DNA from 4 places in the Kitasatospora sp. NPDC001539 genome. Region 2 is predicted to be linked to each of the others. Evidence: riboswitches for the same ligand, from Rfam matches in the RefSeq annotation. Region 2 holds a riboswitch; each other region holds the start of a gene.
What was found. Region 2 has a riboswitch for cyclic di-AMP ahead of ABT247_RS19645 (C40 family peptidase). Riboswitches for the same ligand answer to the same signal wherever they lie in the genome.

Region 1 (7,951 bases), on a different contig from region 2:
AGACGATCCGCTCGCCGTTCGGGCCGGCCACGCAGAAGAGGTCGATCGGTCCGAGGTGCTTCTCGGCGGTGTCGACCAGGGCGGCGACGTCGCTGGGCCGGCGGATGTCGCCGGCGACGCCGACGACGGGGCACCCGGGCCGGTCGAGTTCGGCGGCGAGGTCCTCGGCGACACCGACGTTGGTGTCGGCGATCAGCACCCCGGCGGCGCCGGCCGCGGTGAACCGGCGGGCGAGGTCGGCTCCCGAACCGCCGTCGAGCACCGCGATGACGACGACTGCCCCGCTGACCCGCATGGTCTGCTCCTCCCTGTGGGCGACACCGCACCGGCGCCCACGCACACTGCGGAGGATCGTAGGCACGACCTGACCCTCCGCAACAGGGATTACCCCGCAGGTGACCAGGCTCACGCCCGCCGTCCGGCCAAGCTCTGTCCAAGAGCCGTCCACGTCCCGTCCACGGGCCGTCCACGGAGGGGCGGCGCACCGCACGCGCGCCGTCGGCGACCGGCTCGCGCCCCCCACGGCGCCCGAACGGCGCCGTCCCCGGCGCCCCCTGGCGGCCGCCCGGCGAACCGTCCGCGACCGGTCCGGACGCCCTCGACGGCCGCCGGTGGGCCGGACGCGCCCGGGGCAGCGGTTACGGTCGACCCATGCCTGCTCAGCCCGACGCCGCCCAGCCCGCCCCGCAGCTCTTCACCTGGGAGTTCGCCGCCGATCCGTACCCCGCGTACGCCTGGCTGCGCGAGCACGCCCCGGTGCACCGCACCACCCTGCCGAGCGGTGTGGACGCCTGGCTGGTGACGCGGTACGCGGACGCCCGGCAGGCGCTCGCGGACAGCCGGCTGTCGAAGAACCCGGCGCACCACAGCGGGCAGGCGCACCGCACCGGTCGGGTGGGCATCCCGGGGGAGCGGCAGGCGGACCTGATGACCCACCTGCTGAACATCGACCCGCCGGACCACACCCGGCTGCGCCGCCTGGTGTCCAAGGCGTTCACCCCGCGCCGGGTGGCCGAGTTCGAGCCGCGGGTGCAGCAGCTCACCGACCGGCTGATCGACGGCTTCGCGCAGCGCGGCTCGGCCGACCTGATCCACGAGTTCGCCTTCCCGCTCCCCATCTACGCGATCTGCGACATGCTGGGCGTCCCGGCCGAGGACCAGGACGACCTCCGGGACTGGGCGGGCATGATGATCCGCCACCACGGCGGGCAGCGCGGGGGCGTGGGCCGGGCGGTCAAGCGCATCCGCGCCTACCTGGTTGACCTCATCCACCGCAAGCGCGCCGACCTCGGGGACGACCTGATCTCCGGTCTCATCCGGGCCAGCGACCACGGCGAGCACCTGACGGAGAACGAGGCCGCCGCGATGTGCTTCGTGCTGATCTTCGCGGGGTTCGAGACGACCATCAACCTGATCGGCAACGGGACGTACGCGCTGCTGCGCAACCCGGGCCAGCGGGCGCTGCTGCAGGAGTCGGTGGCGCGTGGGGAGACCGCCCTGCTGGAGACCGGGATCGAGGAACTCCTGCGCTACGACGGGCCGGTGGAGCTGGCGACCTGGCGGTTCGCGACGAGCCCGCTGAGCATCGGCGGGGTGGAGATCCCGGTCGGCGATCCGGTGCTGGTGGTGCTGGCGGCGGCCGACCGCGACCCGGCCCGGTTCGCGGACGAGAACACCCTGGACCTGGCCCGGACGGACAATCCCCACCTGGGGTTCGGGCACGGCATCCACTACTGCATCGGCGCCCCGCTGGCCCGGCTCGAAGGGCGCTCCGCCCTGGCCACGCTGCTGTCGCGGCTGCCCGATCTCAGGCTTGCCGAGAGTCCGGAGAATCTGCGCTGGCGGGGTGGCCTGATCATGCGTGGGCTGCGCGAACTTCCGGTCGAATTCAGTCCCGAGGCGACGTCTCCGGACCCGGTTCCTGAGGCTCCGACACGCTGACGGATGGTCGTCCCGCGGCCCTCAGGCACCGTATGAACGCCCATCAAACCGGACAAACAGGTGCCGTTGGTAGGCGATTGGTCACCTGCCGTGATTTCCGTGTGATGTCGACGATATGAGCTTGTGATCGGTCTGAGGATCTGTCTAATCTCCCTGGAGTTCGCAGCTGCGGACCTCGTGCGCGGAACGCCGAATCCTGCCCGCCGCGTCACGGGAAACCGACCAGAACCCTGGGCAGGGGCGGGGGAACCAGGTTTGTTGCCGTCCCCACGGCTTGGGGTGAAGCCGCCCGAGCGGGAACGTCTCCGCGCACGGCGGCCGGGCCACCTCCCCGGTCCGAACCCGACAGCTCACCTCGCAGGCGTGCGGAGAGGGACCTTCATGCTGTTCGTTGGAACCGGCCGTCACCGTCGTCGCACCCAGGCCGAGAAGGCCGTCGCCGTGGCCGGTGTGGCCGGCGTCGGACTTGCGCTGCCGCTCCTCACCGCCACCGGTGCCTCCGCCGCCCCGGCCTCCACCTGGGACTCCGTCGCCCAGTGCGAGAGCGGCGGCAACTGGAGCATCAACACCGGCAACGGCTTCTACGGCGGGCTGCAGTTCACCTCCAGCACGTGGAAGGCCTACGGCGGCACCGCCTACGCCCCGCAGGCCAACCAGGCCAGCAAGGCCCAGCAGATCTCGGTCGCCGAGAAGGTGCTGGCCTCCCAGGGCCCGGGCGCCTGGCCGGTCTGCTCGCAGAAGGCGGGCCTGACCAAGGGCGGCGCCCCGGCCGCCGTCGACACCTCGTCGGACGCCAAGCCCCGGTCCGCCCCGCAGCAGGCGCCCAGGACGCAGGCTCCCGCTCCGGCCGCGAAGCCGGCCCAGAAGCCGGTCCAGCCGTACGCGCCCAAGCACGCCGCGCCCCGGCAGGCCGAGAAGCCGGCCGAGCAGCCGGTCCAGCAGTACACCCCCAAGCACGCCGCCCCGCGCGCCGAGCAGTCGGCCCCGACCGCCCCGGCCGGCCACGACTACACCGTGCGCTCCGGTGACACCCTGTCGACCATCGCCGCCGCCCAGGGCGTGACCGGCGGCTGGCAGGCGCTGTACGACGGCAACCGCTCCACCGTCGGCGGCGACCCGGACCTGATCATGCCCGGCCAGGTCCTGCACCTCGGCTGAGGACCGACGAGGGGGCCGGCCGACGGGTCGGCCCCCTCGTCCGCTTCCGTCCGGTTCTGTCCGGGTCCGTCCGTGCCGGTCCGGGTCCGTCCGCGCCCGGGGGACAAGCTGGGACAAGCAGGTGAACTACCGGGGGGTAGCAGGGCCACACGTTGAGACGGGGCCGAGGCCAGCGTGGCCCCGGGAGCCCGGGCGGTTAGGCTCTGGTCGTAACGACTCCGCAATCGTCCCGCCGACATCACCACCGTCAGCCGGACCAGCTTCCGCAAGGAGATGCCTCGTGCCGTCCATCGATGTCGTCGTAGCCCGTGAGATCCTCGACTCGCGCGGCAACCCCACGGTCGAGGTCGAGGTCGGCCTCGACGACGGCAGCACGGGTCGTGCCGCTGTCCCGTCGGGTGCCTCGACCGGTGCCTTCGAGGCGCTGGAGCTGCGCGACGGCGACAAGAACCGCTACTTCGGCAAGGGCGTCGAGAAGGCCGTCCTGGCCGTCATCGAGCAGATCGGCCCCGAGCTCGTCGGCTACGACGCCACCGAGCAGCGCCTGATCGACCAGGCCATGCTGGACCTGGACGCCACCCCGGACAAGTCCTCGCTCGGCGCCAACGCCATCCTGGGCGTCTCGCTGGCCGTCGCCCACGCCGCCTCCGAGGCCAGCGACCTGCCGCTGTTCCGCTACCTGGGCGGCCCGAACGCGCACGTCCTGCCCGTCCCGATGATGAACATCCTCAACGGCGGCTCGCACGCGGACTCCAACGTCGACATCCAGGAGTTCATGATCGCCCCGATCGGCGCGGAGTCCTTCTCCGAGGCCGTCCGCTGGGGCGTCGAGGTCTACCACACCCTCAAGGGCGTGCTGAAGGAGCGCGGCCTGTCCACCGGCCTCGGCGACGAGGGCGGCTTCGCCCCGAACCTGGACAGCAACCGCGAGGCCCTGGACCTGATCACCGAGGCCATCCAGAAGGCCGGCTACGTGCCCGGCCGCGACATCGCGCTGGCCCTGGACGTCGCCGCCTCCGAGTTCTACCAGGACGGCGCCTACCAGTTCGAGGGCAAGGCCCTGTCGGCCGCCGAGCTCATCGAGTACTACGCCGAGCTGGTCGCCGCCTACCCGCTGGTCTCCATCGAGGACCCGCTGGACGAGTCGGACTGGGACGGCTGGAAGGCCATGACCGTCAAGCTGGGCGACAAGGTCCAGCTGGTCGGCGACGACCTGTTCGTCACCAACCCGCAGCGCCTGGCCAAGGGCATCGAGACCGGCACCGCCAACGCGCTGCTGGTGAAGGTCAACCAGATCGGTTCGCTGACCGAGACCCTGGACGCCGTCGAGCTGGCCCAGCGCAACGGCTACCGCTGCATGATGTCGCACCGCTCCGGCGAGACCGAGGACGTCACCATCGCCGACCTCGCCGTCGCCACCAACTGCGGCCAGATCAAGACCGGCGCCCCGGCCCGCTCCGAGCGCGTCGCCAAGTACAACCAGCTGCTGCGCATCGAGGAGATCCTCGACGACGCCGCCGAGTACGCCGGCCGCGGCGCGTTCCCGCGCTTCCGCTCCGCGGAGTGATGAGCACGGCGAGCCAGCCGGCCGAGCACGCCTGACCGGTGCCCCGCCGTTCACCCCGTAGGGTTGACGGCGGGGCACCGTCGCGACCAGGAGGGGATACGGGAGATGGCTGGCTGGAGGATCCCGGGCTTGGCGGCCCGGCCCCGGTTCACGAGCCGGGCGACCGTCCTCGTCCTGGTGCTCTGCTCACTGGTGGCGATCCTCGCCTACCCGACGCGGCAGTTCATCTCCCAGCGCGCCGAGATCTCCGCCCAGCGGGCGAAGGCCGACCACGCGCGCCAGCAGGTCGAGCAGCTGCGCCGGGACAAGGCCCGCTGGCAGGACCCGGAGTACGTCAAGGCGCAGGCCCGCGCCCGGCTGCACTACGCGGTGCCGGGGGAGACCCCGTACATCGCGGTGGACCCGGCCGGCTCGGCCGCCCGCCCCTCGGCGCCCGCCGCACCCGCCTCGGCCGGCGGCTCGGCCAGGGCCGCCGCCAAGCCCTGGTACGCCAGCATCTGGGACTCGGTGGACGCCGCCGACCTCGCCGCCGCGCCGCCCTCCGTGACCCCCCGTCCGCTCCCTCCGTCCTCCGTTGGAGACCCCACCCCCCATGACCACTGAGAACCACCCCGCCGTCTCCGACGCCGACGTCGCGGCCATCGCCGCCCAGCTCGGCCGGGTGCCGCGCGGCCTGCGCGGTGTCGCGCACCGCTGCCCCTGCGGCAACCCCGACGTCGTGGAGACGGCCCCCCGGCTGCCGGACGGCACGCCGTTCCCGACGCTGTACTACCTGACCTGCCCCAAGGCCGCCTCGCTGATCGGCACCCTGGAGGCGGACGGCGTGATGAAGGAGCAGACCGCCCGGCTCGCCGAGGACCCGGAGCTCGCCGCCGCGTACCAGAGGGCGCACGAGGACTACATCGCCCGGCGCGACGCGATCGAGGTGCTGGAGGGCTTCCCGAGCGCCGGCGGCATGCCGGACCGGGTGAAGTGCCTGCACGTGCTGGTCGGCCACTCGCTGGCGGCCGGCGAGGGCGTCAACCCGCTCGGCGACGAGGCGCTCGGCATGCTGGAGGACTGGTGGGCCAAGGGCCCGTGCGTCTCCCCGGCCGAGGTCGAGGCGGCCGGGGAGCGGGTCGCCCGCAACCGCGCCAAGGAGCAGGACCACGAGGCCGTGATCGCGGCCAAGCAGCGGAAGGCGGCCGAGCGCGCCGCGAAGAAGCGCGCCGCCGAGGACGCCGCGGAGCAGGAGTCCGAGTGACCATGACGCGTGTGGCCGCGATCGACTGCGGCACCAACTCGATCCGCCTGCTGGTCGCCGACCTGGACCCGGAGACCGGCGGGATCACCGACCTCGACCGCCGGATGATCGTCAACCGGCTGGGCCAGGGCGTGGACCGGACCGGCCGGCTGCACCCGGACGCGCTGGCCCGCACCTTCGCGGCCTGCCGGGAGTACCGGGAGATCATCACCGGCTTCGGCGTCGGCCCCGAGCGGATCCGCTTCGTCGCCACCAGTGCCTCCCGGGACGCCGAGAACAGCGACGAGTACGTCAAGGGCGTGCGCGACATCCTGGGCGTCGAGCCCGAGGTGGTGAGCGGCGAGGAGGAGGCGCACCTGTCCTTCGTCGGCGCCACCAAGGAGCTGACCGGTGGACAGTTCCCGGCGCCCTACCTGGTGTTCGACCTCGGTGGCGGCTCGACGGAGTTCGTGCTCGGCGGGACGGACGTGCAGGCGGCGCGCTCGGTGGACATCGGCTGCGTGCGGCTGACCGAGCGCCACTTCGGCGGTGCCGAGCTGCCCTCCGAGGAGCAGATCGCCGAGGCCCGGGCCCACGTGCGGGCCGAGCTGGACAAGGCCGAGGAGGTGGTCCCGCTGACCGGCGCGGCCACCCTGGTCGGCCTCGCCGGTACGGTCACCACGGTGTCGGCGATCGCCCAGGGCCTGTCGGAGTACGACAGCGAGCGGATCCACCACTCCCGGATCAGCCGCGAGCGGGTCGCCGGAATCGCCCGCGAGCTGCTCGCCGCGACCCACGCCGAGCGCGCGGCCATCCCGTCGATGCACCCGGGCCGGGTGGACGTGATCGCCGCCGGGGCGCTGGAACTGCTGGAGATCATGGAGCGGACCGGTGCCGCCGAGGTGGTCGTGAGCGAGCACGACATCCTGGACGGCATCGCCTGGAGTATGGCCTCCTGACGGTCTGCAGGGCTTACCGAACCGGCTCCGGCGCCCCCGGCGGGGCACCGGAGCCGGGGCGCGCCCGGGCGCGGGCGGGAATGTTCGTGAATTTCTTCACATGGCGATCCAGTCATTCGTCGCACCCCGGGGCCCGCTACGCCCGAATTGTGAGACCGAAGGCCTGCCCCTGTCCGGGCCCGCTGGATCGCAGGTCAGGCCTCGTTCGGGGTTTGAAAATCGAAATCACGCGCGGGAACGCGGGAGCTGTGCGGATCGTTGCTGCTCAGCAGGGTGGTGCTCCGGCGCGCGTTCACGGCGCCCCCCTGAGGCCTGTGAGCCGCCCGGTGGGGGCCGTTTTTGTGGGCGCGGAGTGTAGCACGGGGTGTCCATGAGCTTGTGACCGGGCTCACGAAGGCTGCTCCGAACGGTGCTGGATACTTTCGGATATGAGCACCACGGAGCGTCCTCGCATCCTCATTGTCGGCGGTGGTTACGTCGGCCTGTATGCCGCGATGCGCATCCTCAAGAAGATGCGTTACGGCGAAGCGACCGTCACGGTCGTGGACCCGCGGTCGTACATGACGTACCTGCCCTTCCTCCCCGAGGCGGCCGGCGGCAACGTCGCGCCCCGCAACCTCGTCGCGCCGCTGCGCAGCGCCCTCAAGAAGGCGGAGGTGCTGACCGGGTCCGTCACCGGTATCGACCACGCCCGCAAGGTCGCCACCATCCAGCCCGCGGCGGGCGACAGCTACGAGCTGCCCTTCGAGTACCTGGTCGTCGCGACCGGCTCGGTCTCCCGCACCTTCCCGATCCCGGGTCTGGCGGAGAACGGCATCGGCATGAAGACGGTCGAGGAGGCCATCGGCCTCCGCAACCACGTCATGGCCCAGCTCGACAAGGCCGAGTCCACCACGGACGAGGAGGTCCGCCGCAAGGCGCTGACCTTCGTCGTCATCGGCGGTGGCTTCGCCGGCGTCGAGACGATCGCCGAGATCGAGGACATGGCGCGCGACGCGTCGAAGCTGTACAAGACCGTCAGCCGTGACGACATGCGCTTCGTCATGGTCGAGGCGGCCAACCGCATCCTCCCCGAGGTCGGCCCGGACCTGGGTCTGTGGACCA
Region 2 (7,951 bases):
CGGGAGCGGCCTCGCCGCACGACGTGGCCCGGCGGGGCCTGGCCGAGGACGATCCGGCGCTGCTGGACCAGCTGCTGGCGATCCCGCAGGTGCACCTGGTGGTGGACGGCTACAACGTGACCAAGACCGGCTATCCGACGCTGCCGCTGGAGCAGCAGCGGATCCGGCTGCTGGGCGGACTGGCGATGCTGGCCCAGCGCACCCAGGCGGAGGTCACCTGTGTGTTCGACGGGCAGGACCTGGACGTTCCGGTGATCATGGCGCCGCCGCGCGGGGTTCGGGTACGGTTCAGCCGGACCGGGGAGACGGCGGACGAGCTGATCCGTCGTCTGGTGCGCGCCGAGCCGCAGGGCCGTCCGGTGGTGGTGGTGTCCACCGACCGGGAGGTTGCGGAGGGCGTGCGGAAGGCGGGCGCGCGCCCGGTGGCTTCGGTCCTGCTGCTGAACCGGCTGGCCCGGCCCTGACCTCGGGCGGTGCCGTCCGGTCCGGCGTGACGCCTGGTCAGTGCCCGTTTTGCGAGGGTGTGCGGATCCCGTGAAGTCAGCGTGGGAACCGGAGTTCACGCCTTCGGGGGAGTGGCAAAACGGATAGATCTTCACTAGGGTCTGGCGTCAAACCTATTTTCCGGAATCTCACTCGATCGGGTGAGTCCCATGGAAGAAGGAGCCGCTCCCTTGGCCTCCCACCGCCGTCCCAAGCAGCCGAGCCGCGCGCGGGTCTCCGTGCTCACCGCTGCCGCTGCGACCGCGGTCGCCCTCTCCGCCCAGGTCGCCGCGCATGCCGCGCCGCAGCCGAACAAGGCCGACGTCAAGGCGCAGATCGACCAGCTCCAGCAGGAGCAGGAACAGGCGGCGGAGAAGTACAACGGCGCCAAGGAGCGGGCCGACCAGCTCCGCAAGCAGGCCGACCAGCTGCAGGACCAGGTGGCCCGCAGCCAGGACCAGATGACCCAGCTGCAGACCGGCCTGGCCGAGGTGGCGGGCGAGCAGTACCGCACCGGCGGCATCGACCCGTCCGTCCAGCTGATGCTGTCCTCCGACCCGTCCGGGTACCTGGAGAAGGCCTCCAGCGTCCAGCAGGCCAGCACCAGCCAGACCGAGGCGCTCAAGGGCCTGCTCGACCAGCAGCGCCGGCTGGACCAGGAGAAGGCCGAGGCCGCCGCCGTGCTGGCCTCGCTGGACTCCACCACCAAGGACCTCAACCAGGCCAAGGCGGACGTCAACCAGAAGCTGAAGGCCGCCCAGGACCTGCTGAACTCGCTCAGCGCCGCCGACCGCGCCGCGCTGAGGGCCCAGCAGCAGCAGGACGACCGCGCCTCGCGCGGCAGTGCCCGGGTCGACCTCAGCAGCCTGCCGCCGGCCAGCGGCTACGCGGCCGTGGCCGTGGCCAAGGCGATGAGCAAGCAGGGCTCGCCGTACGTCTGGGGCTCCACCGGCCCGAACACCTTCGACTGCTCGGGCCTGATGGTCTGGTCGTACGCCCAGGCCGGCGTCTCGCTGCCGCGCACCTCGCAGGAGCAGGGCAACGTCGGCACCCGGGTGCCCTCGCTGGACCAGGCCCAGCCGGGCGACCTGGTGATCTACGGCAGCGACCGGCACCACGTCGGGATGTACATCGGCAACGGCATGGTGGTCCACGCGCCGCACACCGGTGACGTGGTGAAGGTGATGAAGGCCGACGCGATGCCGATCAACACGATCCGCCGGGTCTGACGGCCCGACACGCCCGAGGGGCCGCGCTCCGGCCCTGTGATCCGCGCCACCCCCGACCGGGGTGGCGCTTCGGGTTCACCCGCCCTTCGGCCGGTTGTTTGAGGTTTGATCAGCTTTCCGTGCGGCGGCGATCACCAACGGTCATTTTCACAAGGGGACATGGGTCATCTTCTGGATTTTTTCTGACAAGGATTTGAACGGATCACGGTTCAGTTACTAGGGTCGTGCCCCGAACCACCGCACTGTCGATCACCCAGCCCGGGTGGCGGCGGTGGTTACCGCCGAGTTCGCGAAGCAGCGGGGCAGCTCGAAACGACTGTCCGACAGGGGAGCCCAGCAGTCCGGGGCGCTGTGGAGCGGAGCCGGGGAACCACGTTCCTCCGGGGTGAATCGGCGCCAGGTCGGCCGGTACCGCGGCCGTGAGGCGTCGTAGGGCATGCTTCCGGCCCGAACCCGTCAGCTCACCCGGTAGGCGGACGTAGGAAGAAGGAGTCCGCCTTCGTGGCGTCCCATCGCCGTCCCAAGCCCGCCAGCCGCGCCCGGGTCTCGATCATGACCGGTGTCGCCGCGGCGGCCGTCGCCCTCTCCGCGCAGTCCGGCGCGCACGCCGACCCGCAGCCGACCAAGGACCAGGTCAAGGAGCAGGTCGACCAGCTCAACGAGCAGGCCGAGCAGGCGACCGAGAAGTACAACGCCGCGCAGGAGAAGCAGCAGGCGCTGGAGAAGCAGGTCTCCGGCCTGCAGGACCAGGTGGCCCGGCAGCAGGCCCAGGTGACCGACCTCCAGGGCGGCCTCGCCGAGATCGCCGGGGAGCAGTACCGCAACGGCGGCATATCCCCGACCGTCCAGCTGATGCTCTCCTCCAGCCCGGACAACTTCCTCAACCAGGCCGGCGCGCTGAACCAGGCCGGGGACACCCAGAAGAACCAGCTGAAGGAACTCCAGGCGCAGCAGCGCAAGCTCGACCAGGACCGCAGCGAGGCCCAGAGCAAGCTCACCGAGCTGGAGTCCACCACCCAGCAGCTGAAGGCCTCCAAGGACGAGGTCCAGAACAAGCTGAAGGCCGCACAGGACCTGCTCAACACCCTGACCGAGCAGGAGCGCCAGGCGATCCGCCAGGCCGAGGAGAAGGCCGCCGCCGACGCCAAGGCCCAGGCCGACGCCGCCGCGAAGGCCGCCCAGCAGCAGGCCGCCTCCGACCGCGCCTCGCGCGACAGCGGCCGCACCGACATCGGCTCCGGGAGTTCCTCCTCGCCGGTCGTCAAGCCGGCCGCGCCCGGTAGCTCGCACGGTGCCGCCGCGCTGTCCGCCGCCGCCTCCAAGGTCGGCAGCCCGTACGTCTGGGGCGCCACCGGCCCGAGCTCCTTCGACTGCTCCGGTCTGATGGTCTGGGCGTTCAACCAGGTCGGCGTGTCGCTGCCGCGCACCTCGCAGGAGCAGGCCGGCGCCGGCACCCGGATCGGCTCCGACATCTCCCAGGCCCAGCCCGGCGACCTGCTGATCTTCTACAGCGACGCCCACCACGTCGGCATCTACGCGGGCAACGGCCAGGTGCTGCACGCGCCGAAGCCGGGCGCCTCGGTCCGCTACGAGGCGGTCTCCAACATGCCGCTGGCCTCCATCGTGCGGGTCTGATCCGTCCGAAGGCCTCCGCAGGCCCGGTCCTCCCACTCGGAGGGCCGGGCCTGCGGCTTTGCGGGCGGCTCGGGCTGATGTCCGATTAGGGGGCGAATATTCGGGTCCGGAGGGGTTTGGACTCGCTTGCCCGGACTCGCTAACGTCTGCCACCGGACTCCCGCTCGACGGCCGCCCACCGGGGTGCGGCCGCGGGGCCGCGCTGCAGATCGGAGCCGCCGCCGCCATGTCCGTGCACCGCCGTTCCCACCTGCTCGCCCGCGCCCTGGTGCTGACCGCGGCCGCCACCACGGCCCTCGGTGTGGCGACCGGCGGCAGCGCCCAGGCTGCTCCCGGTGCGCCGGACGCGCCCGACCGCAAGGACGTCAAGGCCCAGGTCGAGCAGCTGTACGACGAGGCCGAGCAGGCGTCCGAGAAGTACAACGCCGCGCAGGAGGCCCAGAAGCGGCTGCAGAGCGAGACCACGGCCCTCCAGGCGGAGGTCGCCGCCGCCCAGGACCAGCTCAACGAGCTGCGCGGGGACCTCGCGACGGTGGCCGGGGCCGAGTACCGCGGCGGCGGGATGAGCCAGACCGCCCAGCTGATGCTCTCCAGCGACCCGGAGTCCTACCTCGCCCGCGCCCGCACCCTCGGCCAGGCCGCCGAGCGGCAGCAGGAGACCCTCCACGAGCTGGTCACCCGTCAGCGCCGGCTCGACCAGCGCCGCGCCGAGACCGCGGGCAAGCTCGCCGAACTGGACCAGGCCCGGCGCTCCCTGGCCGAGAACAAGCAGCAGATCCAGCAGCGGCTGGCCGCGGCGCAGAAGCTGCTCAACGGCCTCGGCGCCGCCGAGCGGGCCCGGATGGTCGTCCAGGACGCCAAGGACGCCGAGCAGCGCGCCACCCGCGGCACCGACCGGCTGGACCTCGGCGCCACGCCGCCGGCCTCCGAGCGCGGGGCGGCCGCACTGGCCGCCGCGGTGCGGATGATCGGCTCGCCGTACGTCTACGGATCCACCGGGCCCCGCGCCTTCGACTGCTCCGGTCTGATGTACTACAGCTGGCGGCAGGCCGGAGTGACCCTGCCGCGCACCTCGCAGGCCCAGGCGTACGCCGGGCAGCGGATCAGCCTCTCCGAGGCGCGACCGGGAGACCTGGTGATCTTCTACCGGGACATGCACCACGTCGGGATGTACGCCGGCGGCGGGGTGATGGTGCACGCCCCGTACCCGGGCGCCAAGGTGCGGTACGAGAGCGTCACCACGATGCCGGTCTCCGGGGTGGTACGGCTCTGAGCACGACCCCCTCCGGCCCGGACGACCACCCTCCGATAGGCCCGGCCCGCTGCGTCCTGTCCCGGCGCGCTGCGCTGCTGCTGGCGGCCGGCGGGCTGGCCCAGCTGTCGCTGCCGCCCGCCGCGCCGGCAGCCCCGGCCGGGCGGCCGGCGGACCGGGAGGCCGAGGTGGCCGGCCTGCTGGCCGAGCGGGCGGGCTCGCTGCCCGCCCGGTCCGGGCTCGCGGGGGCCGAGGCGGTCTACCGCGACCTGGTCCTCTCCCCGGGCGACGGGCCGGACCGATCGACCGCCACCGCCCAGCTGGCGGTGCGGATCGCCGGGTACGACGAGTACCCGGTGGTGTACCCGCGCCGGATCGAGCTGGTCCGCGCCGCGGGCCGCTGGCGGGTCGAGCGGGAGGAAGCCGCGGGCGGGCCCCCGGCGCCGTGGGACCTCGGCGAGGTCCGCACCGCCCCCGGAGAGCGCTGCCTGGTGCTCGGCCTGGCCGGCGGACCCGATCCGACCGGGCTGGTCGCCGTGGCGGACCGCGCGGTGCCGGCCGTCAGCGCCGTCTGGGGCAGCGCCTGGCCGGGCCGGCTGCTGCTCGAACTGCCCGCCGAGGAAGCCCAGTTCGCCCGGCTGCTGGGCGGCGACCCGGCGGACTGGGCGGGCATGGCGGCCGTCACCGTGGCCGCCCCCGGCGCGCCCCGGCACACTCCGGCGGACCGGGTGGTGGTCAACCCGGAGGCCTTCGGGCGGCTCAGCGCCTTCGGCCGGCAGGTGGTCGTCACCCATGAGGCGACCCACGTCGCGACCAGGGCCGACACCCGGGCCTGGACCCCGCTGTGGCTCTCCGAGGGCGTCGCCGACTGGACCGCCTACCGGGACTCCGGGCGCAGCCCCCGGCAGATCGCCCCCGAGCTGGCCCGGGACGTCGCCGCCGGGAAACCGCCCACCGCGCTGCCCGCCGACCGGGACTTCACCGCCGGGGCCGCCGGCATCGCCCAGGCCTACGAGCAGGCCTGGCTGGCCTGCGAGCTGATCGCCCGCCGCTGGGGCCCCGACCGGCTGGTCGCCCTCTACCGGGCGGTCGGCGCGGGTGACGGGCAGGGCGAGGACCGGGAGCAGCGGATCGACCGGCTGCTGCGCGCCGGGCTGGGCGTCGGGTCGGCCGGGTTCACCGCGCTCTGGCTGGCCGAGGTCGCGGCGCTGAAGGGCTGACGGCACCCCCGGCGCGAACCCGGACCGGGGCGTGGCCTCGGCGCCCGGCGGGGGTGTTCGGCTGGCGCGCCCTCAGCGCCCGGCCGGGTGTTGGGCTGGCGTGCCCGCAGCGCCCGGCCGGGGTGTTCGGCTTGCGCGCCCTCAGCGCCCGGCCGGCGTGTTCGGCTGGTCGATGCCGTCCAGCAGGTCCTGCTCGTACGCGATGCCCGGGCGGACCGGGTAGGCGGACGCGGGCGGCAGCGCCGGGGCCTTGTCCAGCACCACCGTGGCCGGCAGGGCCGCCTGGGCGCGGGTGGAGCGCCAGAGCCGGATGCCGGAGAGCACCGCGGCGGTCAGCAGCAGCAGGTTGCGCAGCGTCAGGACGGCGATCGCCCACGGGTCGCTGGCGAGGACCTGGGTGAACATGGTCGGGAACTCGACCAGGGTCAGCGGGCAGGCGAGCAGGATCAGCAGGGCCACCGGCCGCTGGCTGGTGCCGCGCACGGTCAGGCAGACCGCGGCGACGCCGATCAGCCAGACCAGGTACTGCGGGCTGATCACCCGGCTGGTCACCACGAAGACCAGCAGCGCGCACAGCGCGGCGTCGTACATCGTGGCCGCGTTCCGGCGGCGGGCGGTGAAGCGCCACAGCAGCAGCCAGAGGAAGCCCAGCACGGTGCCGGCCATCATCACCTTGCTGATCACGCTGACCCACGGCCCGAGCATCTCGGGGGAGCCGTAGTTCATGGTGACCCGGCCGCTCCAGCCCCCGGCGATCCGGGCGAAGTGCAGCGGCAGCGCGCCGACCGACTCGACCTCGATGCCGCGGTCCGCCTGGAAGGTCAGGAAGTCGAAGGCGCCGTTCATCCCGGCCGCGAGCAGGAAGCCCACCGAGACGGTGGTGGCCGCGGCGAGCGTCCAGGAGCGGCGGGTGCGGCGGCCGGAGGGGGTGCCGATCAGGCCGAGCAGCGGCCAGATCTTGACGATGCCGCCCAGGCCCAGCAGCAGCCCGCCGACCGCCGGACGGCGGATCAGTGCCAGCAGACCGGCCAACGCCAGGGCGGTGACCAGGATGTCGAAGCGGTTGTAGATCATCGGGCCGAGCAGCGGGACGCCGACCACCCACATCCAGGCGCCGGTGAGCGCCCGGCCCCGGCGCAGGCCGGTGCGGACCAGCAGCGCCGCCGCGGCAGCGTCGGCGATCCCGCAGATCACCCAGAAGGAGACCAGGTACGACCAGGGCAGCAGCCCCGGCAGCAGGATCACCAGGGCGGCGCCCGGCGGGTACTGCCAGGTCACGTCGTCGAACGGGAAGGTGCCGGTCTGCAGCACCCCGTACCAGGCGTGGTAGATCATCCAGACGTCGGCGGTGATGTCACCGCCGGGCGCCCGCAGGACGCCGGTCATCAGCAGCACCAGCACGGTGCGGGTGGCCACCCAGGTCGCCCCGAGGGCGGCGAGCGCCCCGAGCGGGCGGCCGAGTCGGCCGCGTGAAGAACCGGACTCGGTGGCCGGGGCCAATTCCACTGCGCTCCCTCGTTCGTCTCGGACGTCCCCACCGGAGGCGTCGTACTGACGGACGCCCGGGCCGCGATCCGCTGCGGCCTAGGTACTAGGACTGACCCGGGGGTCAAACGGTTGCCGTGAGCGGTTCCGTTCCCGGCGGGTCATGGTGTTGACCTATCGTACGGATCACCCAGCGGTACACCGAGCACCCCCCGACCGAGCGAGCCGTGGCCTGATGCACAGAACCTTGATCGTCACCAATGACTTCCCGCCCCGCCCCGGTGGCATCCAGGCGTTCGTGCACAACATGGCCGTCCGTCAGCCCGCCGGGAGCGTCGTGGTCTACGCCTCCACCTGGCGGGACGGCAGCGAGGTGCGGCGCTTCGACGCGGAGCAGCCGTTCCCGGTGATCCGGGACCGCACGAAGGTGATGGTTCCCACACCGCGGGTCACCCGGCGGGCCGCCGAGATCCTCCGCGCGGAGAAGTGCGACTCGGTCTGGTTCGGCGCCGCCGCGCCGCTCGGGCTGATGGCGCCCGCGCTGCGCCGGGCCGGGGCGGGTCGGCTGCTGGGCATGACCCACGGCCACGAGGCCGCGTGGGCCCAGCTGCCGGTCTCCCGGCAGCTGCTGGGACGGATCGGCGCCG
Region 3 (3,795 bases), on a different contig from region 2:
CGCCCCGGGCCCTTCCGTCCGGCTCGCGTGCCCTGCCGCGCGGCCCGCGCGCCCGTTCACCGCCGACCGGCCGCCGGTCGCGGGACCAGTCGGGAAGGGGCGCGGGAAAAGACAAAGGCCGTCGCGGTGTCAGTACCCACGACGGCCCCCCGATGGCGGAGCAGCGGCCGGTCAGACGGCCAGGTGGTCGAACTCCCCGTCCTTGGCCCCCAGCAGCAGGGCCGCGATCTCGGCCCGGGTGTAGATGAGCGCCGGGCCGTCCGGGAAGCGCGAGTTGCGCATCGCCACGTCGCCGCCGGGCAGGGCCGCGAACTCGACGCAGTTGCCCTGGGAGTTGCTGTGCCGGCTCTTCTGCCAGACCACCCCCTCGAGGTCGGCGGCGGCCATCCCGTTGTAGGCGCGGGCAGAGCCGCGCGTGTCGTGCGAGTCATGCGAGTCGTGCATAGAAGTCTCCCGAAGAGCTCCGGAGTTGTCGTCCAGCGCGGCGCCCCGGCACCGCCGAACGAACGGACCGGCCCCGTACCGGTCCGGCACAACGCCTCACTTGACGCGATGATAGCCGCAGTGCACGTGCATCAGCACGGGACATTGCAGGTGCACGAGCCTTTTTGCCGGCCGCCCGAAGTCTTCACGGACCCTTCTCCTGACGGTACGTAAACGGACATAGCCGAGTGAATCGGCGAGGCGCCGATAACCGGCCGTGAGCGGCCCTCCGCTGAATGTTGATCTTCGAACGCCCGGAGTCGCGCGCTCGTGACGCTCCGTCAGATGACGCCAGGGCTGTGAGACATCTCACGCGCTCCACGCGCAACGCGATCGCCCACCGGACGCGTCAGGGCAACGGCGAACGGACTTCCGGAGGTTGGGAGAGGAATGCCCGGATTGTCGCCATACCGCCCGAACCGGTACGGCGGGGACACGACCCGCGCACCACGACCACTCCAAACCCGTACGGCAGCCGACTGCAGGCCTGACGGGCGGATGTCCTACGATCTCCGGCATGAGCACCGCAGCCATCCCGGGCGCGCCACTGCCCGTCCGCACTCCAGGCTCCCGTGCGCGGGGGCGCCACCGCCGCCCTGAGCGCCCCGAGATCCCCACCGGCTCGCCGGCCCTGGTGCTCGCCGTGCCCGCGACCGCCGGGCCCGAGTCCCGTTCGGTCGTCGAGGAACTGCTCTCGATCGTCCGCAGCGAGCACACCGGCGTCCAGGCCGCGGTCGGCTACCTCCCGGCCGACGGCGCCGAGGGCGGGGACGACCGTACGGTCGCCGAGCTGTTGGCGGCGGCCGCCGAGGCGGGCCTGCCGACGCCCGTCGTGGTGCCGCTGGTCCCGGGGCCGCACGGCTTCCTGGCCGGCCTGCAGGCCGTCGCCGCCGAGTACGGCGCGACCGTCACCGACGCACTGGGCCCGCACCCGCTGCTGGCCGAGGCCGTGCACGTGCGGCTCTCCGAGGCGGGCCTGGCCCGGGCCGACCGGGCCCGGCTGTTCGCCATCGCGACCGCTGCGGACGGCGTGGTGCTGACCACCGTCGGCGGCGAGGAGGCGGCCGCCGCGGCCGGGATCACCGGCGTGCTGCTGGCCGCCCGGCTGGCCGTCCCGGTGGTGGCCGCCGCGCTCGACGTACCGGGCTCGGTCGCCGGGGCCGTCAACCACCTCAAGGAGACCGGCTCCCAGCGCCCGGCGCTGGCCCCGCTGGTGATCGGCCCCGAGGCGGACTCCGAGCTGCTCGCCGCGGCCGCCGAGGAGACCGGCTGCCCGTCGGCCGCGCCGCTGGGTGCCTACCCGACCGTCGGCCAGCTGATCGCCTCCACCTACCTGGCCGCGCTGCCGGCGCCCTCCGCGGAGGAGCTGGCCCGGGCCGAGGAGGAGGCCGCGGCCGAGGAGGGCTCCCGCGGCGCCCACGCGGCCGCCCAGGGGCCCCTGGAGGCCTGACGGACGGCCTTCAGGCCCGCCGGCAGCCGCCGGTGGCCACTTCCCGCGCACCGTAGGTCCGAAGGGCCCGGAACGACTCCGTTCCGGGCCCTTCGGCGTGCCAGGCCCGGCCGCGATTGCCCGGCTCCCTCACGAGCCCGCCCGATTGTCCCGGTACGGGAATGACGGGAGTTAGGCGACAGATGACGCACGATGTCCGTTCTGTCGGCTTTTCCGCGCCGGAATACCGGATGCCGTTCCGGCCCTCCATCGACCGCCGCCGGCCGCCGCGCGACGTTCTCCGCCGGGGATTCCGACACTCCGTCACCGGATTCCTGAGGCGGAGACAATTTCCGGAATGCGCAAGTGGATTATCCGGAAACGATCATTTGCGATCATGGTTAGTGTCCAATTTGACCGTTTCCCCTAAACCGTGATGCACCTCACAGATATTTGCAGTTTGAACTTAAGTCTGCTTAACGTGCTCCCCGTTCGTGACCCCACGGACCCAGTTCATCCGCGACGCCGAGTCCTGCCGTCGGATGTCCTGGCAAGCGCGAAAACGCACCACGGCAGGAGCGGGGGAACCACAGGTAAGTCGCCCCGGGCCGTTCCTCGGAATGGTCCAGGGCTAGGGGTGAAGCCGCGCCCACAGCGCGGCCGGGCAACTCCGGCCCGAATCCGACAGCTCACCTCGCAGGCGTGGGAGAGGACCGCGTCTTCATGCTGCCCACCAACGGCACCCGCCTGTCCGGCCGTACCCGTCGCGTGATCGCCGCCCTCGGCGTCGCGGGCGTCGGCCTCACCATCCCCTGCCTCACCACCGGCACCGCCAACGCCGCCTCCGTCGCGACCTGGGACAAGGTCGCCCAGTGCGAGAGCGGCGGCAACTGGAGCATCAACACCGGCAACGGCTTCTACGGCGGCCTGCAGTTCACCTCCAGCACCTGGGCCGCCTTCGGCGGCACCTCGTACGCCCCGCAGGCCAACCTGGCCACCAAGGACCAGCAGATCGCCGTCGCCGAGAAGGTCCTCGCCTCGCAGGGCCCCGGCGCCTGGCCCGTCTGCTCCGTCCAGGCCGGTCTGACCAAGGGCGGCGCCCCGGCCGCCGTCGACACCTCGGCCGGCACCGCGGCCAAGCCCGCCGCCAAGCCCGCGCAGAGCCAGGCTCCGGCCGCGAAGCCGGCCCAGCCGGCCGCGCCCGCCCCGTCGCAGGCGCAGCCCTCCGACGACTCCGCCAAGGGCACCTGGGCGCAGAAGCGCCAGACCCACGCGCAGAGCGGCGACTACACCGTCGTCGCGGGCGACTGGCTGTCGTCGATCGCCGACAAGCACAAGGTCCAGGGCGGCTGGCAGCGCCTGTACGAGCTCAACCGCAGCACCCTGACCGACGGCCCGGACACCATCTACCCGGGCCAGCACCTGACCTTCGGTGACGGCGACCAGTCCCAGGCAGACCAGTCCTCCACCTCCGGCTCGGACTTCAACTGGTTCAACCGCTCCCAGAAGGCCGGTCAGGCCGCGAACGGCGGTGCCGTGAACGCCCAGCCGACCGCCCAGGCCTCGAAGCCGGCCGCCCCGGCGCAGACCCAGGCCCCGGCCGCCACCGGCAGCATGGCGGCCGCGGTGTCCTTCGCCGAGTCCCAGGTCGGCCAGGCCTACGTCTACGGCGGCACCGGCAACGGCGGCTGGGACTGCTCCGGCCTCACCCAGGCCGCGCTGCGCGCCGCGGGCATCAGCATCCCGCGCGTCGCCGCCGACCAGGCCGCCGCCAGCACCCACGTCTCGCTGGACAGCCTGCAGCCGGGCGACCTGCTCTTCTGGTCGAACAACGGCCAGGACTCCGGCGTGTACCACGTCGCGATCTACGTCGGCAGCGGCAA
Region 4 (7,951 bases), on a different contig from region 2:
CGCGCAGCTGCCGGTGGTCGATCTGGGCCAGGGTGTCCGAGACGGCGGCGCGCAGCCGCTGGTGCTCGGCGCCGTCCAGGTTCAGCAGGGTGGGCCGCCAGGCGGTCATCGGCTGCAACCGGGAGTCCGGGGCGAGCCGGCCCTCGGCGGGCACCCGCCAGTGCCGCGAGTCCTTGGAGAACAGCGCCTCGTTGCGGGTGAGTTCGAGCAGTTCGGCGTAGCCGATGACGAGCCAGGCCTCCACGCCCGGCTCCAGCTCGATCGGCGCGACCGGCCCGTGGCGCTCGCGCAGCCGGGCGTACAGGCCGTGCGGGTCGTCGGCGACGGCCTGCCCGTACAGCGGGGTCAGCGGCGTGCCGGCGCCGGGAGCGCCGTACGCGGCACCGCCGGGTCCCGCCGCGCCGGGTCCCGCCGCGCCGTGGCCGGCCGGGCCGTACCCCGCCCCGCCGTGCGCGACCGGGCAGCCGGCGGCCCGGGGCGGCTCGGGCGCGGTCACCGCTGCAGCTCCAGCAGCGAGCTGCGGTGCAGGTGGTCCACGAAGTCGATCAGCAGGTCGTAGGCCTGCCGCCGGTCGCGCGCGTCGCAGTACAGGATCGGCACCTCCGGCAGCACGTCCAGCGCGGAGCGCAGCTCCTCCTCCGGGTAACTCGGGGTGTCCGGGAAGGTGTTGACCGCGACCGCGAACGGGATGCGCTGCTCCTCCAGCCGGCCCAGCACGTCGAAGCTCTCGTCCGGCCGCCGCAGGTCCACCATCGCGATGGCGCCGAGCGCACCGCGCGACAGGTCGTCCCACAGCGGCCAGAACCGCTGCTGCCCGGGGGTGCCGAACAGGTACAGGGCGAGCCGGGAGTTGAGCGTGATCCGGCCGAAGTCCAGCGCGACCGTCGTGGTGGACTTGCCGCCGCGCCCGGTGAGGTCGTCCACGCCGCTGCTGGCGGCGGTCATGGTCTCCTCGGTGCGCAGCGGGGTGATCTCGCTGAGCGAGCCGACCAGGGTGGTCTTGCCCACCCCGAACGGGCCGGTGACCAGGATCTTGACCGCGCCCTGCACCGAGGACGGCAGGTACTGCGGCGCGGACGGCAGGTCGGCGGGGGCTTCAGCGGAGTTGGCGGAGGCCAACGAGCACCTCTTCCAGGAGGGTTGTGGGCAGGCGTTCGGCCTGCGGAACGGGCGGGAGCACCTGCACGGCGCCGAGGTCCCTGAGGTCGCCGACCAGCACCTTGACGACCCCGAGCGGCAGCCCCAGGTGGGCCGCCACCTCGGCGACCGACAGCAGGCTGTGGCAGAGCCCGAGGATGCGCCGGTGCTCCCGGTTGAGCTGGACGTGCTCGGGCAGTTCCGGGAGCTCGGATAATGCGCTGACCAGGCTCTCGACGGCCAGGTCGGCCTGGGAGGGACGGCTGCGGCCGCCGGTGATGACGTAGGGCCGGACGGGCCCGCTCACCGCTGGCTCCCGGCCCCGTGGTCGACCCGGGGCGGGCTGGTGAGGTGGGTGCCGATCCGCTCGACCAGGACCTGCATCTGGTAGGCGACCAGCCCGGCGTCCACCGCCTCGCCGGCCACCACGGCCAGGTGCGCCCCCGCCCCGGCGGCGACGACGAACAGGTAGCCGCCGCCGTACTCGATGATGATCTGGCGGGTGGCGCTGCCCGGTCCGCCGAAGCCCGTCGCGACGCCGCGGGCCAGCGACTGCAGGCCGGAGCAGGCCGCGGCCAGCCGCTCGGCGTCCTCGCGCGGGATGTCGGCGCTGCGGCCGATCTCCAGGCCGTCGTTGGAGACGACGACGGCGTGCTGCACCTGCGGGACGGCGATGATGTCGGCCAGCAGCCAGCCGAGGTCGGGGGTGGTGGTCATGGAACTCTCCGGGGCCTGGGGAAGTCGGGGGGAGGGGGACGGTCAGTGGTGGCCGGGCGGGGTCCGGGTCTGGCCCCGGGCAGCCGATCGGCCGCTGGCGGTGCCGGCCTGGAACATCGCCATGAACGCCTGCGCGTCGCGGGCCGAGCGGTACGGCGGGGCCGGCGGCGGGGGAGCGGCGTGCTGGGCGGGCCGGTCGGCGCGGTCGCGGCGGTGGCTCCGGCGGGGCAGCGGCGGCGGGGTGTCGCCGCTCGCCGCGGGCCGGACGGTGGGCGGGGTCTCCACCATCGGGTGCGCGGCGTGGGGGTGGCCGGTCGTCGGGTGGCCGGCCGTCGGGCGGGGGTCGGGGGTGAACGCCCGGTCGTCCGGTCCGAGGCCGGGGACGGTGGGCGGCAGCGGCTCGGTGAGCAGGGCGTTCGGCAGCAGCACCACGACGCGCACCCCGCCGTACGGTGAGGGCGCCGAACTGAGGGTGACCCGGAAGCCGTACTGCTCGGCGAGCCGGCCGACGGCGGCCAGGCCCAGCTGCGGCACCTCGCCGAGCCGGGAGACCTCCAGGGTGCTGCCCCCGGCGAGGGCGGCGGCGGCCTTGGCGACGGCCTGCTCGGGCATGCCGACGCCGCCGTCGTCGATCTCGATCACCGCGCCGTTGTGCACCGGCATCAGGGTCACGAACACCTGGGTGCTGGGCGGCGAGTAGCGGGTGGCGTTGTCCAGCAGCTCGGCGATGGCGTGGATCAGCGCCTCCGCGGCGGCGCCGACCACGGCGGTCTCGATCCGGCTGCGGACCACCACCCGCTGGAACGGCAGGATGCGCGACTGGGCGCCGCGCACCACGTCCTCCAGGGTGACCGGTTCGGGCCAGTGCCGTCCGGCCCGGGCACCGCACAGGACGGCCAGGGTCTGGGCCAGCCGGGCCTGTTGGGCTGCGGCGTGGTCGGCCTTGAGCAGCCCCTCCAGCAGGGCCGGGTCGTCGTGGGTGCGCTCCATGTCGTCGAGCAGGGCCTGCTGGTCGTGGGCCATGACGAGGATGCGGCGGGCGACGCTGAGGAAGGCCCGCTGGGTGGAGGCGGTGAGCTCCTGCTCCTGCTGGACGGCGGCCAGGTCGGCGCCCCGGCGGGAGAGTTCGGCGGTCAGCTGGTCCTGGAGCCGGGTGAGTTCGTCCTGCAGCCGGTCGGCCCGGACGCGCTGGGTGACGGACACGGCGCGGTACCGGGCGGCGGCCACGAGGGCGAGGACGGCGAGCACGCCGGTTGCCGTTACGGACCACTGAGTCATCGTCACGCGGCGAATTCTAGGGTGATGATCCTACGTAGGTGTGAACGGATCTCGCCAAGTGACTGGATCTTGTCAAAATCCCGTCAATACGCCGCCGATCCGGCTTCGTTCGGCCTCGACCCGGGGGTCGCGAGCCGGGCGGGGCCCGCTCCGCCAGGGTCTTCCGACGCCGGTCGACGGGCCGGTCGATGGCCGATTCCCGTCCCCGGTTGTGAGAGAGGTGTGTGCGCGGCGTCATGGAACGGGCGGCGGCCGGGTGCGAGGGCGGCGTCTCGCCGTGCCGGGCGGGCCCGGAGCGGCCGTCCGGGCGGGGCCCGGCCGGTGTGCCGGCGTGCCGCCGTGCCGCCGTGCCGGCGGTCGTCGGCGCGCGACCGACGTCCGGCCGCGCACCGGCAGGCGCCCTCCCGAGCTTCCCCCCGGCGGCGGCCGCTGCCCGCTCTTGCCGAAGGTTCGCCCGCTTCCGCCCACGGGAAGTCGGCCCGGCCGACTTCCCGTGCCGGCGCGCCTTCTCCCCGCTTCCCCGGCGCCGTTCGCGTCGCGGGTGCTCCGCTCCTCCTGCGCTTCCTCCTGCGCTTCCTCCTGCGCTTCCTCCTGCGCTTCCTCCTGCGCTCCTCCTCGGCTACTGCTCCGACTCCGACCTCGGCCAGGTGCGGAGGCTCGTGGTCAGGGTGGTGACGAGGCGGTCATGGGTGGTGGTGAGGTCTTCGGCGCGCTGGAAGGCGCCGGTGATGGAGAGCGAGGCGAAGCCGTGGGCGAGCGAGCGGAAGGTGCGGGCGGCGTGGATGGCCTCGGCGCCGTCGAGCCCGTAGGAGCGGAGGACGGCGAGGATGACGCCGATGAGGCGGGCGGCCGCGCGGGTCAGGTCGTCGTCGGGCCGGGGCGCCTGGGGCAGGGCGGTGTAGCGGTGGGGGTGTTCGGTGGCGTAGGCCTGGTAGGCGCGCAGGACGGCGGCGACGGCGTCGTCGCCGCTGCGGCCGACCGCGGCGTCGGCGAGCCGGCCGGCCAACTCCTCGGTGACCCGGACGGCGAGCAGCCGGCGCAGTTCGGTGAGGCCGCCGCTGACGTGCTTGTACAGGGAGGGGGTGGCGACTCCCGCGCGGGCGGCGACGGAGGCCAGGGTGAGGGCCTCGGTGCCCTGCTCGTCGATGAGGGCGAGGGCGTGGTCGACGACCTGCTCCGGGGTCAGTCCTACTCGGGGCATGGGTTCGGGTTCTCCGTACGGACGCGGGCCGGCGGCTTCGGGCGGTTCCAGGCGGTTCCGGGCGACTTCAGGCGAGTTCGCCGAGGAAGGGCAGCAGGGCGTCCGCGACGGCCTGCGGGTTGTCGGCCATCGGGTAGTGGCCGGACCCCTCGATCATCACCTTCCGGCTGCCGAGCGCGGCGGCCTGCCGGTCGGCGACGGCCGCCGGGTCCGGGAAGTCGGGGTCCTTGCTGCCCATCAGGACGAGCGAGGGGCAGCGGACGGCCGCGCACCAGCCGATCGGCGCGGAGTCCCCGGTGACGTGCCCGCGGGTGGCGGTCCTGCGCCCCGGGGTGCGCAGGGCGGCGACGAGGCCGTCCACGTACGCGTCGAGGTCGGCGGGCCGGGGGCCGGGGAAGGCCATCCTGCGCAGGTAGAGGCCCCAGGCGGCGGGCCAGTGGACCAGTGCGGTGCCCATCACGGCCATCACGCCCCGCATGAGGGCGTTGGACCGGTGCTCCACGAAGGAGTCGATGAGCGCGATCCCGGCGACCCGCTGGGGTGCGTCCCCGGCGACCTTGACGGCCGTGGCACCGGTGTAGGACTGCCCGACCAGGACGGCCCGTTCGATGCCGAGGTGGTCCAGCAGGGCGAGGACGTCGGTGGCGATGGCGGCCGGGCTGTAGTCCTCCCACACGATCGAGGACTCGCCGAAGCCGCGCAGGTCCATGGTGATGACCCGGTGCCCGGCCGCCGTGAGCAGCGGGTGCAGGTGCCGGTAGGCCCGACGGCTGTCGAGCATGCCGGGGAGCAGGACGACGGGGGCGCCGTCGCCCTGCCGGGTGTCGTCGAAGGCGATCCGGCCGCCGGGGACGTCGAGGTACTGGGTGCTCGGGGTGCTGGTGCCGTTCACGGTGGTCCTCCACGGTGTGTGCTGCCGATAGCCAAAAAGCTACGGCTAATAGCCTTAGCCGTCAAGGGTCGCCGCCCCGCCCTTCGTCCCCGTGTCGGACCGGGAGGGGGCTCAGACCCCTTCGACCCGGAACGGGTCGTGCTCGGCCAGCAGCTTCTCCAGCCGCGCCTGGTCGACCCGGGCGACGGTGTCCGCGGACTCCTGCCGGTCCCGGATGACTTTGGCCAGCGTGAACGCGGAGGTGACGGTGTAGAGGAAGCCGATCCCGAGGAACGCCCGGGTCCACGCCCCGACGGGCAGGTAGGCGATCCCGGCGGCGAGGGCCACGCCGGAGACGGCGAAGGAGAGGACGGCCTGGGCGTAGTAGGCGGCCGTGGTGCGGGTCTGCATCGGTGCGGTCATGGCGACAGGATGCGACGGCATCGAAGGGTCGCACATGAGTAGGAGTACTCAGATGAACCCGGGTGAATGACGGGTCGTTCGTTGACGTCCGATCACCTGGACCCCGGTCGTCCCGGGCGGATGGCTTGGAATCAGAGCCTCCTAGGATTAACGTTTGATAACGCAGCGCGGTCGTCAACGCCGTACCCAAGACGGCACCGTGCGCCGTCGCCTAATCCCACCGGCCGGCCTCCGGGCAGGCCAGGGAGCCGGGGAACCACGTTTCCCTGGGGTGAATCGGCGGGGCCCAGGCCCGGCCGTAGGAGACCTTCCTGCTCCGAACCCGTCAGCTAACCCGGTAGGCGCGAAGGAAGGAAAGGAGCGCGCCTCCGTGGCGTCGACGCACACCCCGGCACACCCGGCCGGCCCCGCAGCCGGTACCCAGCTCCTCGACCACCCCGGCCCGGACGGCACCGAGTCCCTCGGCACCGACGGGTTCGCCCCGGAGGCCGAGGCCAACCGCCACCGGATGCCGCGTCAGACCCGCGGGGCCTCCCCGCTCCTCGGCGTCACCGCCGTCGCCGCCACCCTGGGCGCCACCGGCTTCGCCTCCGCCACCCCGGCCGCCGCGCCCGCCGTCGCGGCCCCGGACGAGACGCCGGTCACCCTCGCCGCCGACCCCGGCCTCGCGCTCGCCGCCCGCATCCAGCAGCAGGCCGACAGCCAGCGCACCGCCGCCGAGGAGAGCGCCCGCCTGCAGGCCGCCCAGGAGGCCGAGGCCAAGGCCGCCGCCAAGGAGGCCGACGCCAAGCGTGCCGCCGAGGAGGCCGAGCGCGCCAAGGCCGCCGCCCTCACCCTGCCGGTGAAGGACTACAACCTCTCCGCCCACTACGGCCAGAGCGCCCGCTACTGGGCCCACCTGCACACCGGCCTGGACTTCGCGGCCGACACCGGCACCCCCGTGTACGCGGTCGGCCAGGGCACCATCACCTCGGCGGGCTGGTCCGGCGCGTACGGCTACCGGATCGTCGAGACCCTGCCCGACGGCACCGAGATCTGGTACTGCCACCTCTCGTCGATCATCAAGGGCTCCGGCAAGGTCGCCCCCGGCGACCAGATCGGCAAGGTCGGCGCGACCGGCAACGTGACCGGCCCGCACCTGCACCTGGAGGTCCGCCCGGACGGCGGCGCGCCGGTCGACCCGGAGACCTGGCTCGAGCAGCGCGGCCTCACCCCGTAACGAACCCCCCGGGCCCGCCGCGGCCTCCGGGCCGCCGGGTCGCCGGGTCGCCGGGTCTCCGGGGGCCGCCACGACCTCTACGGGCTCTGCGGGCAGGCCCCGGGTGCGCCCCGGGGCCTGGCCGCGCGTCCACCCCACTCGTCGACGGCCGGGCCGGTCGGTCCACCACCGGCCGGGCCGGTCACTCCGGCGGCCGGACTGCTCACTCCGCCGGCAACTGCGCCAGGTAGGCGTCGATCTCCTCCGGCCCCGGTTCCGGCGCGAGCTCGGGGAACTCCTCGACCAGCAGCCGCGGCAGCCCGGGCACCGTCCACTCCCCGAACAGGTCGAGCGCCACCTCGGCCGCCGCCGCCTCGAACCGGCCGAAGTCCCCGGCCAGTTCGTCCGGCATCGGCCGACCCAGCGCGGTCAGCTCGGCCAGGTTGCGGTAGCTGCGCCGCATCAGACCCTGCTCCAGCAGCCGCCGCGCACCATCGGTGGCCATGCCGACGGACAGCACCCGGCCCGGCCCCCAGCCCTGCTCGTCGGGTTCGTCCAGCCAGCCGGCCGGCACCAGCGCCTCGTAGTCGGCCAGCCGCTCCTCCTCGCCGAGCCCGGCGAAGCCCGTCAGCCAGTCCCGCACCGCCGCGCCGTCCGCCGTGTCCACCCCGTGGGCGTGCAGCAGCACCGCGTACAGCCGCGGCCAGGTGACCAGGTCGGCGCGGCGCAGCAGCCCCGCCGCGACCTCGCCCTGCCACTCGGCCTCGGCGTGCAGCCGCTCCTGGCGCTTCGCGTTCAGCCGCTTCACCGCCCGCTGGTGGTCGACCAGCAGCCGTACGGCGTCCCCGTAGGCGAGCGGATCGGCGTCCGGCGCCGGCTGGACGTACAGGTGCAGCCGCTCGTACAGCAGGTGCTCCACCGCGGCGGAGGTCAGTTCGGGCCAGCCGTCGTGCATCCTGCCCTCGCCCAGCTCCAGCAGCGCCAGCACCGTGCGCAGCGGCGCCTCGGCCACCGGCGCGCGGCCCTGCTCGGCCGCCCAGGCGAGCAGGTCGGCGGCCCTGGTGCGCGGAGCGAGCCGCAGGTCATCGTCGTTCATGCCCCGAACGGTAGCCGCCGGGCGCGGGTA

Region 1: linked by a shared signal. The riboswitch ahead of ABT247_RS25560 (transglycosylase family protein) and the one ahead of ABT247_RS19645 (C40 family peptidase) in region 2 are both predicted to bind cyclic di-AMP.
Region 3: linked by a shared signal. The riboswitch ahead of ABT247_RS32215 (transglycosylase family protein) and the one ahead of ABT247_RS19645 (C40 family peptidase) in region 2 are both predicted to bind cyclic di-AMP.
Region 4: linked by a shared signal. The riboswitch ahead of ABT247_RS15945 (M23 family metallopeptidase) and the one ahead of ABT247_RS19645 (C40 family peptidase) in region 2 are both predicted to bind cyclic di-AMP.

Annotation. Positions count from the first base shown of each region.
Region 1 is NZ_JBEPAK010000203.1:1,262-9,212, forward strand. It holds gene ABT247_RS25550 (SDR family NAD(P)-dependent oxidoreductase) at 1-295, opposite strand, end outside; gene ABT247_RS25555 (cytochrome P450 family protein) at 652-1,941, shown strand; cyclic di-AMP (ydaO/yuaA leader) riboswitch at 2,152-2,321, shown strand; gene ABT247_RS25560 (transglycosylase family protein) at 2,323-3,099, shown strand; gene eno (phosphopyruvate hydratase) at 3,380-4,666, shown strand; gene ABT247_RS25570 (FtsB family cell division protein) at 4,772-5,269, shown strand; gene ABT247_RS25575 (DUF501 domain-containing protein) at 5,241-5,909, shown strand; gene ABT247_RS25580 (Ppx/GppA phosphatase family protein) at 5,912-6,847, shown strand; gene ABT247_RS25585 (NAD(P)/FAD-dependent oxidoreductase) at 7,276-7,951, shown strand, end outside.
Region 2 is NZ_JBEPAK010000121.1:1,316-9,266, forward strand. It holds gene ABT247_RS19635 (NYN domain-containing protein) at 1-464, shown strand, start outside; gene ABT247_RS19640 (C40 family peptidase) at 675-1,712, shown strand; cyclic di-AMP (ydaO/yuaA leader) riboswitch at 2,050-2,203, shown strand; gene ABT247_RS19645 (C40 family peptidase) at 2,214-3,347, shown strand; gene ABT247_RS19650 (C40 family peptidase) at 3,574-4,620, shown strand; gene ABT247_RS19655 (hypothetical protein) at 4,788-5,819, shown strand; gene ABT247_RS19660 (glycosyltransferase 87 family protein) at 5,961-7,325, opposite strand; gene ABT247_RS19665 (glycosyltransferase family 4 protein) at 7,540-7,951, shown strand, end outside.
Region 3 is NZ_JBEPAK010000389.1:221-4,015, reverse strand. It holds gene ABT247_RS32225 (DUF397 domain-containing protein) at 172-444, opposite strand; gene ABT247_RS32220 (hypothetical protein) at 1,001-1,933, shown strand; cyclic di-AMP (ydaO/yuaA leader) riboswitch at 2,458-2,628, shown strand; gene ABT247_RS32215 (transglycosylase family protein) at 2,615-3,795, shown strand, end outside.
Region 4 is NZ_JBEPAK010000086.1:17,662-25,612, forward strand. It holds gene ABT247_RS15905 (cytochrome P450) at 1-496, opposite strand, end outside; gene ABT247_RS15910 (GTP-binding protein) at 493-1,119, opposite strand; gene ABT247_RS15915 (DUF742 domain-containing protein) at 1,097-1,444, opposite strand; gene ABT247_RS15920 (roadblock/LC7 domain-containing protein) at 1,441-1,854, opposite strand; gene ABT247_RS15925 (ATP-binding protein) at 1,897-3,132, opposite strand; gene ABT247_RS15930 (TetR/AcrR family transcriptional regulator) at 3,752-4,333, opposite strand; gene ABT247_RS15935 (alpha/beta fold hydrolase) at 4,401-5,225, opposite strand; gene ABT247_RS15940 (YiaA/YiaB family inner membrane protein) at 5,337-5,627, opposite strand; cyclic di-AMP (ydaO/yuaA leader) riboswitch at 5,826-5,985, shown strand; gene ABT247_RS15945 (M23 family metallopeptidase) at 5,998-6,846, shown strand; gene ABT247_RS15950 (hypothetical protein) at 7,049-7,921, opposite strand.